2 regions of the Streptomyces sp. NPDC039609 genome follow, and region 1 is predicted to be linked to the other one. Evidence: riboswitches for the same ligand, from Rfam matches in the RefSeq annotation. Region 1 holds a riboswitch; the other holds the start of a gene.
The links. Region 1 has a riboswitch for S-adenosylmethionine ahead of ACZ561_RS29615 (aminotransferase class V-fold PLP-dependent enzyme). Riboswitches for the same ligand answer to the same signal wherever they lie in the genome.
Positions count from the first base shown of each region.

Region 2: linked by a shared signal. The riboswitch ahead of thrC (threonine synthase) and the one ahead of ACZ561_RS29615 (aminotransferase class V-fold PLP-dependent enzyme) in region 1 are both predicted to bind S-adenosylmethionine.

Region 1 is NZ_JBVIUJ010000011.1:97,060-105,615, forward strand. It holds gene ACZ561_RS29610 (glycerate kinase family protein) at 1-119, shown strand, start outside; gene ACZ561_RS29615 (aminotransferase class V-fold PLP-dependent enzyme) at 130-1,554, opposite strand; SAM riboswitch class IV at 1,744-1,860, opposite strand; gene trpD (anthranilate phosphoribosyltransferase) at 1,938-3,002, opposite strand; gene qcrB (cytochrome bc1 complex cytochrome b subunit) at 3,155-4,780, opposite strand; gene qcrA (cytochrome bc1 complex Rieske iron-sulfur subunit) at 4,777-5,829, opposite strand; gene qcrC (cytochrome bc1 complex diheme cytochrome c subunit) at 5,826-6,635, opposite strand; gene ctaE (aa3-type cytochrome oxidase subunit III) at 6,703-7,323, opposite strand; gene ACZ561_RS29645 (response regulator transcription factor) at 7,501-7,902, shown strand; gene ACZ561_RS29650 (L,D-transpeptidase) at 7,928-8,556, opposite strand, start outside.
Region 2 is NZ_JBVIUJ010000013.1:129,921-138,476, forward strand. It holds gene ACZ561_RS32250 (extracellular solute-binding protein) at 1-679, shown strand, start outside; gene ACZ561_RS32255 (DUF3263 domain-containing protein) at 690-944, shown strand; gene otsB (trehalose-phosphatase) at 968-1,825, shown strand; gene ACZ561_RS32265 (alpha,alpha-trehalose-phosphate synthase (UDP-forming)) at 1,842-3,281, opposite strand; gene ACZ561_RS32270 (DUF11 domain-containing protein) at 3,382-4,839, opposite strand; gene ACZ561_RS32275 (glucosyl-3-phosphoglycerate synthase) at 4,878-5,858, opposite strand; SAM riboswitch class I at 5,980-6,138, shown strand; gene thrC (threonine synthase) at 6,132-7,445, shown strand; gene ACZ561_RS32285 (MoaD/ThiS family protein) at 7,536-7,814, shown strand; gene ACZ561_RS32290 (cold-shock protein) at 8,261-8,464, shown strand.

The sequences.
Region 1 (8,556 bases):
CGATCCTGCCGGCGCCGATGGCCCTGCCCGAGGCGCTCGTCCGGGGCGGCGAGTTCCTCGCCGACGCGGCCGAGCGCGCCCTGCGGATGGTCCTGGTGGGGACCCGGCTGGCGGCCTGAGCGGGACGGATCAGCCGCGGTCCGGGACGCAACGGCCGTCCTCGGTGCGGTACTTCCACTGCGCGCCGTCCCGGACGAGCTCCTTCACGGCCCGTACGAAGCGCTCCACGTGCTCGTCCGGCGTACCGGCTCCGAAGCTGACGCGGATGGCGTTGAGCGACTTCTCACCGGGCGCGGCCTCGGGGGCCCCGCATTCGCCCTGGGTCTGCGGGTCGCTGCCGAGCAGGGTGCGGACCAGCGGGTGGGCGCAGAAGAGGCCGTCGCGGACGCCGATGCCGTACTCGGCGGAGAGCGCGGCGGCGAAGTGGGAGCTGTTCCAGCCCTCCACCACGAAGGAGATGACACCGACGCGCGGGGACTCGTCGCCGAAGAGCGAGAGCACCTTCACCTCGGGGACCTCGGCCAGACCCTCGCGAACGGTGTCGATCAGGTGCTGCTCACGGGCGACGAGGGTGTCGAACCCGGCCTCGGTGAGCGCCTTGCAGGCGGAGGCGATGGAGTAGACGCCGATGACGTTCGGCGAACCGGCCTCGTGGCGGGCGGCGGTGGTGTGCCACTCGACGTCGACACCGCCGTCGGCGCGGCGGGCGACCTTCTTGGACGCGCCGCCGCCGGCGAGGTACGGCTCGGCCTCCTGGAGCCAGTCGGCACGGCCGGCGAGGACACCCGAGCCGAACGGGGCGTACAGCTTGTGGCCGGAGAAGGCGACCCAGTCCACGTCCAACTCCTGTACGGAAACGGGGTGGTGGGGCGCGAGCTGGGCGGCGTCGAGGACGATCCGGGCACCGTGGGCGTGCGCGGCGGCGGCCAGCTCCCTCACCGGCCACAGCTCCCCGGTGACGTTGGACGCGCCGGTGACGCAGACGAGGGCGGGGCCGTAGGGGTCGCGGTCGGCGAGGGCCCGCTCCAGGGTCTCGACGGCCTGGGCGTGCGTGCGCGGGGCGTTGAGGTAGGTGACCCGGGCGTCCTTCCACGGCAGGAGCGAGGCGTGGTGCTCGGTCTCGAAGACGAAGACCTCGCAACCGGCGGGGAGCGTGGCGGCGAGCAGGTTGAGCGAGTCGGTGGTGGAGCGGGTGAAGACGACCTGGTCGCCGGGGCGGCAGTCGAGGAACTCGGCGACGGTGACGCGGCTGTTCTCGAAGAGGTCGGTGGAGAGCTGCGAGAGGTACCCGGCGCCGCGGTGGACGCTGCCGTAGTACGGGGCGTAGGCGGCGACGTCGTCCCAGACGCGCTGCAGGGCCGGCGCGCTGGCGGCGTAGTCGAGCGCGGCGTAGGTGACCTCGCCCCCGGTGACGAGCGGAACGGTGACGTCCCGCCCCAGGACCGGGAGCGGGGCGGCGCAGCAGGGGTCGCCGGCCTCGGGGTCGACGGCAGAGGCGGCCGGCGTGGTGGCGGCGGAAGCGGCGACGGCGGTGGCGTTCGGGTACGCGGACATGACGGTATCTCCTGGCGGGAATGGCAGCGAAGGGCCCGCAGGGCAGCGCGAAGTGGGGTGCCGCGTACGGGTGTTGCCTCGACACACGGTGTTCGTGCGGAGGGTGGGACAACGGGGCCGAAGGCCCTAGCGCATTCGCTTGCTCACGAGACTGCTCCCTTGAGGACCAGGACCCCAGGGTGTCGCAGGGGTCCGCGCTTGCCGTAGACCTTGCTGCCTACGGCCTGGTCTTCACCCGGGGCACCCCGCCACGGACGGAGGGTTGCCGGACAGCCAGCCGGGGCTTAATGGCTGTCACTCATGACCTGGCACAGAACGTATGCCACGTGATCGCCGCCGCGCAACCCCGTCCCGGATTCCGGAACGGGGTCCGCGCCGTGCTCCTACCTGTTGCTGGCCGCGACCCAGCGCTCCAGCGCCTGCCTCGCCGCCCCCGAGTCGATCGACTCGGCCGCCTTCGCGATTCCCTCGCGCAGCTGCTCCACCAGAGTGCCCTCGCCCGGCTCCAGGGCCGTCAGCGCGGCCGCCGAGTTCAGCAGCACCGCGTCCCGTACCGGCCCTGTCTCGCCCGCGAGCAGCCGGCGGGCGACATCGGCGTTGTACGAGGCGTCGGCGCCGCGCAGCGCCTCCACCGGTACGAGTTCGATGCCGACGTCCCGCGGGTCGAAGGCCTCCTCGCGCACCGCACCGTCCCGTACCACCCAGACGCGTGAGGTGGCCGTGGTCGTCAGCTCGTCCAGGCCGTCGTCCCCGCGGAAGACCAGCGCCGAGGAGCCGCGCTCGGCGAGCACCCCGGCCATGATCGGCGCCATCCGGGCGTCGGCCACGCCGGTCGCCTGCGCCTTGACCCGGGCGGGGTTGGTGAGCGGACCGAGGAAGTTGAAGGTGGTCCGGATGCCGAGCTCCTTGCGGGCAGCGGCCACATGGCGCAGCGCCGGGTGGAATTTCACCGCGAAGCAGAAGGTGATCCCGGCCTCCTCCGCGACCTCGACGACCCGCTGCGGGGTCAGCTGGAGATTGACGCCCAGCTTCTCCAGGACGTCGGAGGCGCCGCTCGCGCTCGACGCGGCACGGTTGCCGTGCTTGACGACCTTGGCGCCGGTGCCGGCCACGACGATCGCTGACATCGTCGAGATGTTGACCGTCTTGGCGCCGTCGCCGCCGGTGCCGACGATGTCCACGGACGGGCCGGGGACCTCGATCACATTGGCGTGCTCGTACATCGTCCGGACGAGGCCGGAGATCTCCTCGACGGTCTCGCCCTTGGCACGCAGCGCGACGGCGAAGCCGGCGATCTGGGCGTCGGTGGCCTCACCGCGCAGGATGCGGTCCATCGCCCAGGCGGTGTCCTCGGCGCTCTGGTCGCGGCCGGTCAGCAGTCCGTCCAGGACGGTGGGCCAGGAGCGGCCCGCCGACGTAGGTCCTCCAGCGGGGGTCGCAGCGCTCATGGCAGCTCCTGGTCAGTGCGTAACGGATACGACTCCACCCTATCGACCCACGGGGACGGCAAAGAGCCCCGTCCATCGAATGGACGGGGCTCCCGCTGTGGCGACCTTCTGGGCGTCCCCCCAGGGCGAAGCCCTAGGGGGGAGTCAGGTGATCAGTGGTGGCCGTGGCCGCTGGTGATCTCCTTGTACTCCTCGGCGGTCGGCTTGGCGACCTGGTGGTCCTCGCCGTAGTAGCCCTTGTTGAGCTTGACCCGGAGCTTCTCCATGCGACCGATCTTGCGCTCCACGCCGTTCTCGTCGACGAGGGGGCCGAGCTCGGCCGGCTCGTTCTGCTCGTGGGCCGTGAGCTTGTACAGCTCGCCCTGGCTGAGCGGCTGGTGCACCTCGACGAACTCGCCGTGCGGCAGACGCTTGATGATGCCGGACTCGCGACCGTGCAGCACCTTGTCCTTGTCCCGGCGCTGGAGGCCGAGGCAGATCCGCTTGGTGACGACGAACGCGATGACCGGTCCGGCGAAGAAGAAGATCCGGACGAACCAGGTGATCGAGTTCAGCGACAGGTGGAAGTGGGTCGCCCAGAGGTCGTTTCCACCACCGACGAGCATGATCATGTACGCGGTGATCCAGGCGACACCGAAGGCGGTGCGCGTCGGAGCGTTGCGCGGGCGCTGCGCGATGTGGTGCTCGCGCTTGTCGCCGGTGATCCACGACTCGATGAACGGGTAGACCGCGATCGCCGCGAGGACCGCCGGGAAGATCGCCAGCGGGATCATCACGCCCAGGACGAGCGTGTGGCCCCAGAGGTTGATCTCCCAGCCCGGCATGACACGGATCAGACCCTCGGCGAAGCCCATGTACCAGTCGGGCTGGGCGCCGGTGGAGACCTGGTCGGGCCGGTACGGGCCGAGCGCCCAGATCGGGTTGATCGAGGCGATCGCCGCGATGACCGAGATGACACCGAAGACCAGGAAGAAGAAGCCTCCGGCCTTGGCCATGTAGACCGGCAGCAGCGGCATGCCCACGACGTTCTTGTTCGTACGGCCGGGGCCCTCGAACTGCGTGTGCTTGTGGTAGAAGACCAGGATCAGGTGGGCGACCACCAGACCCAGCATGATGCCGGGCAGCAGCAGGACGTGCGCCGAGTAGAACCGGGCCACGAAGTCGCCGCCGGGGAACTCCCCGCCGAACAGGAACATCGACAGGTACGTGCCGATGATTGGCACGGACAGGATCGCGCCCTGCATGAAGCGGACACCGGTGCCGGAGAGCAGGTCGTCCGGGAGCGAGTAACCGGTGAAGCCGGTGAACATGCCCAGGAAGAACAGCAGGAAGCCGAACAGCCAGTTGATCTCACGCGGCTTGCGGAACGCGCCCGTGAAGAACACGCGCATCATGTGTACGAACATGCCGGCGAGGAAGATCAGCGCCGCCCAGTGGTGGATCTGCCGGATGAGCAGACCACCGCGCACATCGAAGGAGATGTGCATGGTCGAGTTGAACGCCTCGGACATCAGCTGTCCCTGCAGCGGGACGTAGCTGCCGTGGTACTCCACCTCGTTCATCGACGGGTGGAAGAACATCGTCAGGTAGACGCCCGTGAGGATGATGATGATGAAGCTGTAGAGGCAGATCTCACCGAGCATGAAGGACCAGTGGTCCGGGAAGATCTTCCGCATGTTGGCCTTGGCCAGGGAGTAGATCCCCAGGCGGCCGTCGGCCCAGTCGGCGACCCGCTCACCGGCGGGCGCCTTCTTCTTGGTGTCGGTCACAGTGCTCATCCGCGCTCCCAGAAGGACGGGCCGACGGGCTCGTCGAAGTCGCCGAGCGCCTCGAGGAAGCCCTTGTCGTTCACACCGATCCGCAGCTGCGGAAGGGCGTGACCGGCCGGGCCGAAGATGACGCGGGCGCCGTCGGAGAGGTCGAAGGTGGACTGGTGGCACGGGCAGAGGACGTGGTGCGTCTGCTGCTCATACAGGGAGATCGGGCAGCCGACGTGGGTGCAGATCTTCGAGAAGGCGACGATGCCCTCGTGCCCCCACTCGAGCTCCTGCTTGTCCTTGATGTCCTCCGGCTGGATACGGACGATCATCAGGGCGGCCTTGGCGATCTGGACCTGGAAGTCGTGGTCGTGCTCCGACAGACCCTCGGGCATGGCGAAGGTCAGCGAACCGACGGCGACGTCCTCGGGACGCAGCGGCTCGTGCGTGTTCATGTTGATGAGCTGCTTGCCCTTGGCCCACAGGGTGACCCGGAGCTTCTTCTCGGGCAGCGGACCCATGTCACGCAGCAGCACGATGCCGGAGAGCGGTACGAGCGACAGCGCGCCGAACATCGTGTTGCGGATGAGCTTCCGACGGCCCATGCCGGATTCGGCGGCACCGGCCGCGAAGTCCGCCATGACCTTCGCCTTGGTCTCCGGGGAGGCCTGGATCGGGTGACGCTCGTCGGCGATCTCGACGTCGGACATCAGGGTGCGGGCCCAGTGGACCGCGCCCGCGCCGATGAAGAACAGCGCCAGACCGAGCGTCCATCCCAGGGCGAAGTTGAGCGCGGACACCCGGCCGAACGGCCAGATGTACACGATCTTGTCGACCGGGAAGATCACGTACGAGGCGATGAAGCCGATCGTGGCCAGCATCGACAGCGTGAACATGAAGGCGACCGCACGCTCGGACCGACGGGCGGCCCGCTCGTCGATGTCCTGGATGCGCGGCTTGTGGGGCGGAAGGCCCGGGTCCGCGAACGGGTCGTCGAGGACCTTCACCGCGCCGTGCGCGGTGTCCTGCTCAGCGGGCAGGTTCTCTTCTGGAATCTCTTGGCTACTCATGACTTCTTGGCCTTAGCGGTGTGGGCCGCGACCCAGACGGCAACTGCGATCAGCGCACCGAGACCGAAGACCCAGGCGAACAGACCCTCGCTGACCGGGCCGAGGCCGCCGAGCGAGAGCCCGCCGGGGCTGTCGGCCTTTTCGCCGTTGACGGCCTGGACGTACGCGATGATGTCCTTCTTCTCCTTCTCCGGCATGGTCGTGTCCGGGAAGGAGGGCATGTTCTGCGGGCCGGTCTGCATGGCCTCGTACAGGTGCTTCGGGCTCACGCCTTCGAGGTTCGGGGCGTACTTGCCGTGCGTGAGCGCGCCACCCTCACCGGTGAAGTTGTGGCACTGGGCACAGTTGGAGCGGAACAGGTCGCCACCACGGGCGATGTCGGCCCCGTCGGGGCTGTACTGCCCCTCCTTCGGCGTGATCGGGCCGGCACCGAGGGAGGCGATGTACGCCGCGAGCTGATCGATCTCAGCCTGCGTGTAGATGACCTTCTTCTTCGGCACCTGGGCGCCCGGCTGCTGGGCCGGCATACGGCCCGTGCCGACCTGGAAGTCCACGGCGGCGGAGCCGACGCCGACCAGGGAGGGGCCGTCGGAGGTGCCCTGACCGCCGGTTCCGTGGCAGCTGGCGCAGCCGACGGCGTAGAGCTTCTGGCCCTCCTCGATGGCGAGGGACTGGGCGGTTTCATCGGCCTTCGCCGTGCCCGCAGGCGCGAACGCGGCGTACAGCCCCCCGGTGGCCGCCAGCGCGAGGAGTAGGACGACGACCGCCGCCAGCGGATGGCGTCGTCGTGCGGAGAGCTTTTTCACGGATTACCCCGGTGTCAGGATCTTCTGCGTCGATGCTTGCTGGATGTGCTCGGGTCCCGGGACCCGATTACTTGATCATGTAGATCGTGGCGAAGAGGCCGATCCAGACGACATCGACGAAGTGCCAGTAGTAGGACACGACGATGGCGGCGGTTGCCTGCTCGTGAGTGAACCTCTTGGCGGCGTACGTCCGGCCCAGGACCAGCAGGAAGGCGATGAGACCGCCCGTCACGTGCAGGCCGTGGAAGCCGGTGGTCAGGTAGAACACAGAACCGTACGGGTCCGACGAGAGCGAGAGCCCCTCGTGCTTGACCAGCTCGGTGTACTCGAAGACCTGGCCGCCGATGAAGATCGCACCCATCACGAACGTGATGATGAACCACGTCCGGAGCTTCTTCACATCGCCCCGCTCGGCGGCGAAGACGCCGAGCTGGCAGGTGAGGGAGGAGAGCACCAGGATCGTGGTGTTGGTCGCCGAGAACGGGAAGTTCAAGGCGTCTGCCTTTTCCGTCCAGAACTCGGGGCCCATCACCGATCGCAGGGTGAAGTACATCGCGAAGAGGGCCGCGAAGAACATCAGCTCGGAACTCAACCAGATGATGGTTCCGACGCTGGTGAGGTTCGGTCGATTGACCGACGGGTGCGCGTGCCCGGTTTCTACTGTCGTTACTGTCGCCACGACCGACATTATGTCGGTCGCTTATCCCGCCCTCACTCCGGGGGGTGCCGTTCGGAGTGTCAGGGGCGTGTGTCCAGCCCGAACGGCCCATCGAAGCGGTCTCCCTGGCGGTGTCGAACCGGTGTTGACGGGGTGTGGGACGGAGTAGCATCCGCCGCATCGGTTGATGACCTTCACGGAGGAACGATGCAGTCGAGCGCCACGGTCCTGGTCTACAGCGACGATGCGAACACGCGGGAGCAGGTGCGCCTGGCTGCGGGGCGCAGGCCCGCGGCCGACGTACCGCCGGTCGAGTTCTTCGAATGCGCGACACTCCCGGCCGTTCTGAAGCGCCTGGACGAGGGCGGCATCGACGTCTGCGTCCTGGACGGCGAGGCCGTGCCGGCGGGCGGGATGGGCGTATGCCGGCAGATCAAGGACGAGGTCTTCCACTGCCCGCCGGTGCTGCTCCTGATCGGCCGCCCGCAGGACGCCTGGCTGGCCACCTGGAGCCGTGCGGACGCCGCTGTCACTCTTCCGGTGGAACCGGTCGAGTTCGCGGCGTCCTTGGCGGCCCTGCTGCGTTCGCGGCTGTCCATCGACGTCTGACCGACCCTGATCCGCCGGACAGGCCCTAGATCGACGGCTGCAGGCGGGTCGGGTCGGGCTGGTGGGCGGCGCTCTTGGTGTCGGCCACCAGGGCGCTGCCCTGACGCCACTTGTCCCAGGCCACGTTCCAGTCGCCGAATCCGTTCCCGAACGGGTCCATCATGTCGCCGATGCTGTTGACGGTCTGCACGATGTCGCCCGGACGGACGGTCTCGAAGAACCAGGCCGCGTTGCCCGTCGACATGCCGACACAGCCGTGGCTGACGTTGGCGAATCCCTGTGAGCCCACGGACCAGGGCGCGGCGTGGACGTACTCACCACTCCAGGTCACCCGTGTCGCGTAGTAGACGGGAAGGTCGTACGACTCCGAACTGCCCTCCGCGATGCCGACGCTGGTGCCCCGCATCCGGACGTAGTACTCCTTGCCGAGGACGACTTTGATGCCGTTGCGGGTGGAGAAGCCCGGTTTGCCGGTGGTCACCGGCATGGTCTTGATCACTTCTCCGTTGCGTCGCACGGTCATGGAGTACGAGCCGGCGTCCGCGATCGCCTCGATCCGGTCGCCGATCTTCAGCTTCAACGGCTTCGACTCCCCGCCGTACAGCTTGTCGCCGACCTTGACGCCCGCCAGATTGCCGGTGACCGAGACCGACG
Region 2 (8,556 bases), on a different contig from region 1:
GGAGGCGCAGGCCGAGACGATGATGTGGCTGCTCAGCGGCGGCGACGGCTACACCGACGGCAGCGACCGCTACCGCATCGACTCCGACCTGAACGTCCAGACCTTCGACTGGCTGAAGAAGAACCTGGTCGAGAAGGAGCTCACCGGCCCCATAGCCCCCGGCAAGCTCAACCGGAAGGACGCCTTCGCGGCCTTCTCGCGGGGCGAGGTCGGGATGCTCAACGGCCACCCCTCGCTCATGCAGGAGGCCGAGAAGAAGGGCGTCAAGGTCGGCAAGGTCGCCCTTCCCGGCGTCAACGGCAAGGCCAAGGCGTCGATGGGCGTCGCCGACTGGATCATGGGCTTCAAGCAGAACGGTCACCGCGAGGAGATCGGCGCGTTCCTCGACTTCGTCTTCAGTGACCAGAACGTGCTGAAGTTCGCCGGCGGCAACGACCTGCTGCCTCCGACGGTCAGCGCGTACTCCCGCATGCAGAGCGAGGAGGAGCACAAGAACCTCCGCGAGTTCCTCAAGGAGCTGCCGAACTCCCAGCTCCCGCCGGTCGGCAAGACGTCCTGGGCCAAGGTCAGCGACAACGTCAAGCAGAACATCGGCAAGGCCGTCGCACCGGGACAGAAGCCCGCCGAGGTCCTGGCCAAGCTCGCCCGCGAGGCGACGGAGGCGGAGAACGCGGAATAAGTTGGCTCGTATGACCAACGATGTGGAACCGGGAGAGAGCCGGGCGCTGGGGGATCGGGAACGCGCCGTTCTCGCCCTGGAGCGCCGCTCCTGGCCGGGCCCCGGCGCCAAGGAGCGCGCCGTCCGCGAACAGCTCGGCCTCTCCGCGACCCGCTACTACCAGCTCCTCAACGCGCTCCTGGACGACCCGCGCGCCCTGGAACACGATCCGGTGACCGTCAACCGGCTGCGCCGGGTCCGTGCGGAGAAGGAGCAGCGCCGCTGAGCCCGCGTCGGTAGGGTCGTCGTATGGTCAGCAGCCTTCCGCACCCGACCACACCCGCAGGCCGCGACGGCCTGGCCGCGCTTCTGGCGCGGCCGGACAAGGCCGTCGTCGCCCTCGACTTCGACGGGACGCTCGCCGAGATCGTCCCCGACCCCGAACAGGCCCGCGCCCACCCCGGCGCCGTCGCCGCGCTCGCCGCACTCGCCCCGGAGGTCGCCTCGGTCGCGGTGGTGACCGGCCGCCCCGCCGGGGTCGCGGTCCGCTACGGCGGATTCGCCGGCGTCCCCGGCCTCGAACACCTCGTCGTCCTCGGCCATTACGGCGCCGAACGCTGGGACGCCATCACCGGCACCGTCCATGCCTCCGCCATCCACCCGGGCGTGGCCTCCGTCCGCGCCGAACTCCCCGGCTTCCTCGACAGCGTCGGCGCCTGGCCGGGCACCTGGATCGAGGAGAAGGGCCGGGCGGTCGCCGTACACACCCGGCGCTCCACCGACCCCCAGGCCGCCTTCGAGGCCCTCAAGGCACCCCTCGCCGACCTCGCCGCCCGACACGGCCTGGTCCTGGAACCCGGCCGCATGGTCCTCGAACTGCGCCCCCCGGGCATGGACAAGGGCGTGGCCCTGGCGGAGTACGTACGGGAGGTGGGCGCCGGATCCGTCCTGTACGCGGGCGACGACCTGGGCGACCTCCCGGCCTTCGCCGCGGTGGAGAAACTCCGCTCGAACGGCACCCCGGGCCTGCTGGTCTGCAGCGGCTCCACCGAGGTCCCGGAACTCACCGACCGGGCCGACCTGTCCGTGCCGGGACCGGGCGCGGTGGTGGGGTTCCTCTCGGACTTGGCGGAGCGGATTCGCCCACGCTCCGATGATCAGCCCTGACGGCCGGTCCTGACGGTCAGTCCTCGCGCAGCGCCTCCAGCTGGCTCAGGAACCACTGCTGCGGCGGCAGCGCCGTCGCCGCCGCGGCCAGGCGTTTCGAGCGGTCCGTGCGCTCGCTCGGGGGCATCGTCAGGGCACGGTGCAGCGCCCGGGCCGTCTCGGACACGTCGTACGGGCTGACCGTCAGCGCGTCCTCGCGCAGTTCGTCGTACGCCCCCGCGCCCGTCGAGAGGACCAGGACACAGCCCGACTCCGACACCACCGGGATCTCCTTCGCCACCAGGTTCATCCCGTCGCGGACCGGGTTGATCAGCGCCACGTCCGCCATCCGGTACGCCGCGAGGGAGCGCGGGAAGTCGTCCTTCACCGACAGCAGCACCGGCTGCCAGTCCTCCGTGCCGAACTCCGCGTTGATCTCCTCCGCCAGCTCCGCCACCGCCGCCGTGTAGGCGCGGTAGACCGCCAGGTCCTGCCGGGACGGGTACGCCGAGGCCAGATGGACGACACGGTCGTGCCACTCGGGCCGCTCGCGCAGCAGCTCCCGGTACGCGAGCAGGCCGCGGACCACGTTCTTCGACAGCTCCGTGCGGTCCACCCGCACGATCGTCATGCGGTCACCGACCTCGGCCCGCAGCCCGGCGAGGCGATCGTCGACCTCCGGGCGGTGGGCGAGGGCGCGCAGCTCCTCGCCGTCCACACCCAGGGGGTGGACGGCGACCCGGGTACGCCGCGCCGTTCCGCCCGCTCTGTGATGGCGCACACCGCACCAGGAGGCGTCGGCGGGCAGCGCCCCCTCCGCCACCCCGCCCACGCCGTCGAGGCGCGCGCCCTCGATGAACGCCGAAGCCCATCCCCAGGTGTGGAAGCCCAGCTCGTCCGCGCCGAGCATCCCCCAGACCAGCTCCTCGCGGATGTCCTCCGGAAGCATCCGCGCGTACTCCGGCGACACCCACGGCGTGTGGGTGAAGTGACCGATCCGCAGATCGGGCCGCAGCTCCCGCAGCTGCCCCGGCACCAGCGCCAGGTGGTAGTCCTGCACCAGCACCGCCGCGCCCTCCGCCGCCTGCGCCGCCAGCTCCTCGGCGAACGCCCGGTTGTAGGCCCGGTACGACTCCCACCTGCGCCGGAACTCCGCGTCGAAGACCGGCTCGCGCGGGATGTCCCACAGATGGTGGTGCAGGAACCACAGCACCGAGTTCGCGATGCCGTTGTACGCGTCGTCGTAGACCGCCGGCTCGACGGCCAGCATCCGTACGCCCGGCTCGGAGACGCCCCTGCGGACCGCCTCCCGGTCCCCGTCCGACAGCGCCGCGCACACCCAGACACTGTCCTCGGAGGACACGGCACTCAGCCCGGAGACGAGTCCGCCCCCGCCGCGCCGGGCACTGAGCGTGCCGTCGGCGGCGAGGGCGTACGAGACCGGACCCCGATTGGACGCCACAAGCACAGAAGCCATGTGCCGAACCTAGCCCGTCACGTAAACGCTCAAACGTACGTATACAAGTGTGGCGAATCCACGCCGCGGGGGCGCGCCAGGGTTCGCGCGGATGCCCGCGTCAGGGTTGGCGTCGGCTGCGCATGGCCGCCTTCGCCACCGCCCCCGTCGCCGCCAGAGCGAGGGCGAGCCCCCCGAGCAGCCACAGCCGCTCACCGTTGCCGCCCGTCTCGGCCATCGAGCCGCCGGACCCGTGCGGGGCGGGGCGTGCCTGGTGGGTGGTGGGGTCGGGGATCGGCGTGGGCGAGGCCGTGGTCCGGATCGGTGAGGGGGACGGGGACGGAGACGTGGGGGACGGAGCCCACGAGGGAGCCACCGCGACCGTCGCGGCCCGCGGATGCGTCGGGGTCGGAGTCGGTGTCGGTGTCGGCTTCGTGCTCTCCGCGTCCCGCACCGGTACGGAGAAGGCAAGCGCGGAGGCCACGTAGGTGTCGCCCGCCGTCTTGAAAGTCAGGTCGGCCGACCTCGCCCCCTCCGGGATCGCCCCGTCCGGGATGTCGAAGGCCTTCACGTCGATGCTCAGATTGTTGGCCGAGTCGGGGGAGACGGCGCCGGCGTCCCCGCCGATGAAGAAGTTGTTGATGTTGCCGGTGTGGGCCTCGGGGACGTTCTTGCCGTTCACGAGGAACATGTCCCCCGGCATGTTCCCGTCGCCCTCGTACGCCGTCACGCTCGCCCGCGCCCGGCCCGCCGTCCGGTGAAAGCCGTCGACGGTGACCGTCGTCGCGGGGGAGGTGGAGCGCTGGAGCACGTGCCCGCCGTAGACGGACACCCGGCGGCGGTCCGGCGCGTGCGTCTGCTCGGGCCCCGGGTACGAGTAGACGACCGTCAGGGACCAGCCGGCCACACAGCCCTTGCCGTTCGGTGCCCAGACGTTGCCGACCGCGACCCGCGTGGCGCCGCCGCGGACATCCGCGAAGGCGGCGGTGACGTCCGACTCGCCCGTGTAGTAGTGCGGGCCGGCGACCTCCTCCGGGTCCGTGACCATGGAGTCGATGGACACCTCCGTCTCCGGCGCCGCGCCGACCCGGATGTGCGGCGGGGTCGTCGCGTGGTCGCCGGGCGAGGGCGCCGCGTCGGTGCCGGCGAGGTCGCAGCGCTTGAGCTGCGCTCCGCTCGGCCCCTTGTACGTCCCGTCGTTGCCGCCCCAGAACAGCCGGGCGTACGCGACCTCGGCGCCCGCGGGGATCTCCACCCGGCCGGTGCTGGAGCCGTAACCGGCGGCCATGGAGGCGGTGTTGACGCGCTTCATGGCGAAGGTGTTGTTGGTGTCGCCGCCCTGGCCCGCGGCGGCGGTGGCGCAGCGCGCGGCCAGGTCGGCGGGGGCGGTGGGGCAGCCCATGACCGTGTTGCCGACGGTCGTGAAGTCGCCGTACAGGGAGGCGTCGTACCGCATGCCGAAGGGTTCCACCACGTCCGCCGCGGCCGGTCCGGCCGCGGCGAGGGACAGTGAGCCGAGCGCGCCGACGGCGAGGACGAGCGCCACCGGCAGTGTGGTCATCCGATTGTTGAAGCGCATGAAACGGAAATTTAGTAAGAAAGCATCATTATTCGGTGTTACGCCACGCGGCGGCGCGCGTACTCCGTGATGTCGATCATCGGCGGCCGCTCCTCCGTGTCCACGGCGTACGTCCGCGGCGTGAAGCCCTTCCCCCCGCCCGTCTCGTCCCGCTCGAACTGTGTCAGCAGCGGCCGCACCAGATGGCCGCGGGACAGCCGCAGCTGCGCGGTCCGGTAGATCGCCGCCGCCATGCGGCCGAGCGCCCGCTCGTCCTGGTGGCGGTGCTTACGGACCCCGACGTCGACCTGCGCGAGGGCGTCGAGGCCGACCGTGTGCAGCGCGTCGACGAGCAGCCCCAGCTCCACTCCGTAACCGACGGGGAAGGGGAGCCGTTCGAGCAGCGAGCGCCGCGCCGCGTACTCGCCGCCCAGCGGCTGGACGAAGCCGGCCAGCTGCGGCCAGTGCAGATTCAGCAGCGGCCGGGCCACCAGCTCCGTCACCCGCCCGCCCTGACCTGGGGTCTTGCCGGAGGCGAGCGGATCGACCCCGGTACTCAGCGGGCGGTCGTACATCGCCTTCACGAAGTCGACGTCCGGCTCGGTGAGGAGCGGGCCGACGATGCCGGTGACGAAGTCCGCGGAGAAGTCCCGCAGATCCGCGTCGACGAAGCAGACGATGTCACCACTGGTCACCATCAGTGACCGCCACAGCACCTCGCCCTTGCCGGGCACGGCCGGTATCCGCGGCAGGATCTCGTCGCGCGCCACCACCCGCGCCCCGGCCGCCGCCGCGACCTCGGCCGTACGGTCCGTGGAACCGGAGTCGAGCACCACGAGCTCGTCGACCAGCGGCACCGCCTCGGACATCAGCTCCCGGCGGATCACGGAGACGATGTCGCCGACCGTCGCCTCCTCGTCGAGCGCAGGCAGCACCACGCTGACCGTCGTCCCCCGCTTGGCGGCCAGCAGCTGCTCCAGCGGACGGTCTGCCACGGACCAGGACCGCCGGGCCAGCCAGCGCTCCACCTCATCCAGCAACGTGATCTCCATCTCGCGGTTCGGACGACCATCTCAGGCGTCCATGCCTTCGGTTACAGTCTTGAACAACGCGGATGCCCGATGCATGTCGGGGTGCCATCCACGTCCTACAACCGAATACCGCTCATCCAGAGGGGCAGAGGGAAACGGCCCGTTGAAGCCCCGGCAACCCTCCAGTCGGTCTCGTCCGCAGTCGTCACGTACTGCGCCCGCGAGGCTCCCGGCTAGGGAAGGTGCCAAATCCGTCTCATGGCGACGTTCGTCATGGGAAAGATGAGGAGAAAGGGCCTCGCCTCCATGGCTGTACAGACTGTTTCCACCACCACTTCGACGGTTGACCTCGGTCCGGCTTCCGGACTCTCCTGTCGTGAATGCGGTGAGAAGTTCCCCCTCGGTCCCATCTTCGCCTGCGAGCTCTGTTTCGGCCCGCTCGAAGTCGCCTACGACCTGCCCCTGGGCGACCCGGAGGCGCTGCGCAAGCAGATCGAGGCCGGCCCCGCCAACATCTGGCGCTACGCCCCGCTGCTGCCCGTCCCCGCCGACGTCGCCGAGAAGCCGAACCTGAACCCGGGCTGGACCAAGCTCGTCCAGGCCGACAACCTCGCCCGCGAGCTGGGCGTCGAGCCGGGCAAGCTCTACGTCAAGGACGACTCCGGCAACCCGACGCACTCCTTCAAGGACCGCGTCGTCGCCCAGGCCCTCGAGGCCGCCCGCGCCTTCGGCTTCACCACCCTGTCCTGCTCCTCCACCGGCAACCTGGCCGGCGCCGTCGGCGCCGCCGCCGCCCGCGCCGGCTTCCGCTCCTGCGTGTTCATCCCGCACGACCTGGAGCAGGGCAAGGTCGTCATGGCCGCCGTCTACGGCGGTGAACTCGTGGGCATCGAGGGCAACTACGACGACGTCAACCGCTTCTGCTCCGAGCTCATCGGCGACCCGCTGGGCGAGGGCTGGGGCTTCGTCAACGTCAACCTGCGCCCGTACTACGGCGAGGGTTCCAAGACGCTCGCGTACGAGATCTGCGAGCAGCTCGGCTGGCAGCTGCCCGACCAGCTCGTCATCCCGATCGCCTCGGGCTCGCAGCTCACCAAGATCGACAAGGGTCTGCAGGAGCTCATCAAGCTCGGTCTCGTCGAGGACAAGCCGTACAAGATCTTCGGCGCGCAGGCCGAGGGCTGCTCCCCGGTGTCGACGGCCTTCAAGGCCGGCCACGACGTCGTACGGCCCCAGAAGCCGAACACCATCGCCAAGTCGCTCGCCATCGGCAACCCGGCCGACGGCCCGTACGTCCTGGACATCGCGCGTCGCACGGGCGGTGCGGTGGAGGACGTCGACGACGAGCAGGTCGTCGAGGCGATCAAGATCCTGGCCCGGACCGAGGGCATCTTCGCCGAGACGGCGGGCGGCGTGACCGTCGGCGTGACGAAGAAGCTGATCGAGGCCGGTCTCCTCGACCCCACGCTCACCACGGTCGTGCTCAACACCGGTGACGGCCTCAAGACCCTGGACGCGGTGGCCGATACCTCGCAGGCGACCGCCACGATCCGCCCGAGCCTGGACGCGTTCCGCGAAGCCGGCCTGGCGGGCTGACGCCCGCGACCGACGGGGTGCCGGGGCGGCCCGGTGCCCCGGCGGCCCCATCCACCCGTCATCCGTCCCCGCCCCGAAGGTGAACCACCCATGAGCGTCAAGGTCCGCATCCCCACCATCCTCCGCACCTACACCGGCGGCCAGGCCGAGGTCGCCGCCGAGGGCGCGACGCTCTCGGAGGTCATCGCCGACCTGGAGAAGAACCACACGGGTATCGCCGCCCGCGTCCTGGACGACCAGGGCAAGCTGCGCCGCTTCGTGAACGTGTACGTCAACGACGACGACGTCCGTTTCGAGCAGGGCCTGGAGACGGCGACGCCGGACGGCGCCGGCGTCTCGATCATCCCGGCGGTCGCCGGCGGCTGCTGAGCCCCGGGGCGACCGTACAAAGGCCTTTGAGTCACCCACGGTCACCTGAGTTACCCACGGTCACTTGAATTGCCCCCTCCGCCGGAGAAGCGGAGGGGGTAATTCTGCATGGTTGAACGGGGTAGAGTTGGGGAAGTCCCCCTGACTTCCCTTCGCTGCTTGTGCCAGACGCATATGAGAATGCGCCCGCACCCGACAAGAAGCAGCCAAAGTGTTCGAGTGTTGTGTACCTTCTGCGCACTTTGACGGGCCCGACTTGCCCCGGGATTCAGTGAATTCTCCTTAATTCTCCTTTCCGTCGCGCCCAGATTTCTCGTCCGATTGACCTGTTGCAGAGGGCAGTTGGACAGATACATTCAGCCGCGGTCGACGCGTTCCGGCGCAGGGTCTGACCCGGGTCCGCGAAGTGCGGTCCCGCGCAAGGGCCAGTAATAGGGGAGTTAGGCATGGCTCAGGGCACCGTCAAGTGGTTCAACGCGGAGAAGGGCTACGGCTTCATCGCGGTCGACGGTGGTGCGGATGTATTCGTCCACTACAGCGCGATCCAGATGGACGGTTACCGCACCCTTGAAGAAGGTCAGCGGGTCGAGTTCGAGATCTCGCAGGGCCAGAAGGGTCCGCAGGCGGACATGGTCAAGCTCGCCGTCTGAGCACGGCGCGATCGGCCACCACGTACGCACTCACGCGTTCTCTACGTCGAGGGGTCCGCATCCTGACCAGGATGCGGACCCCTCGCGCGTGT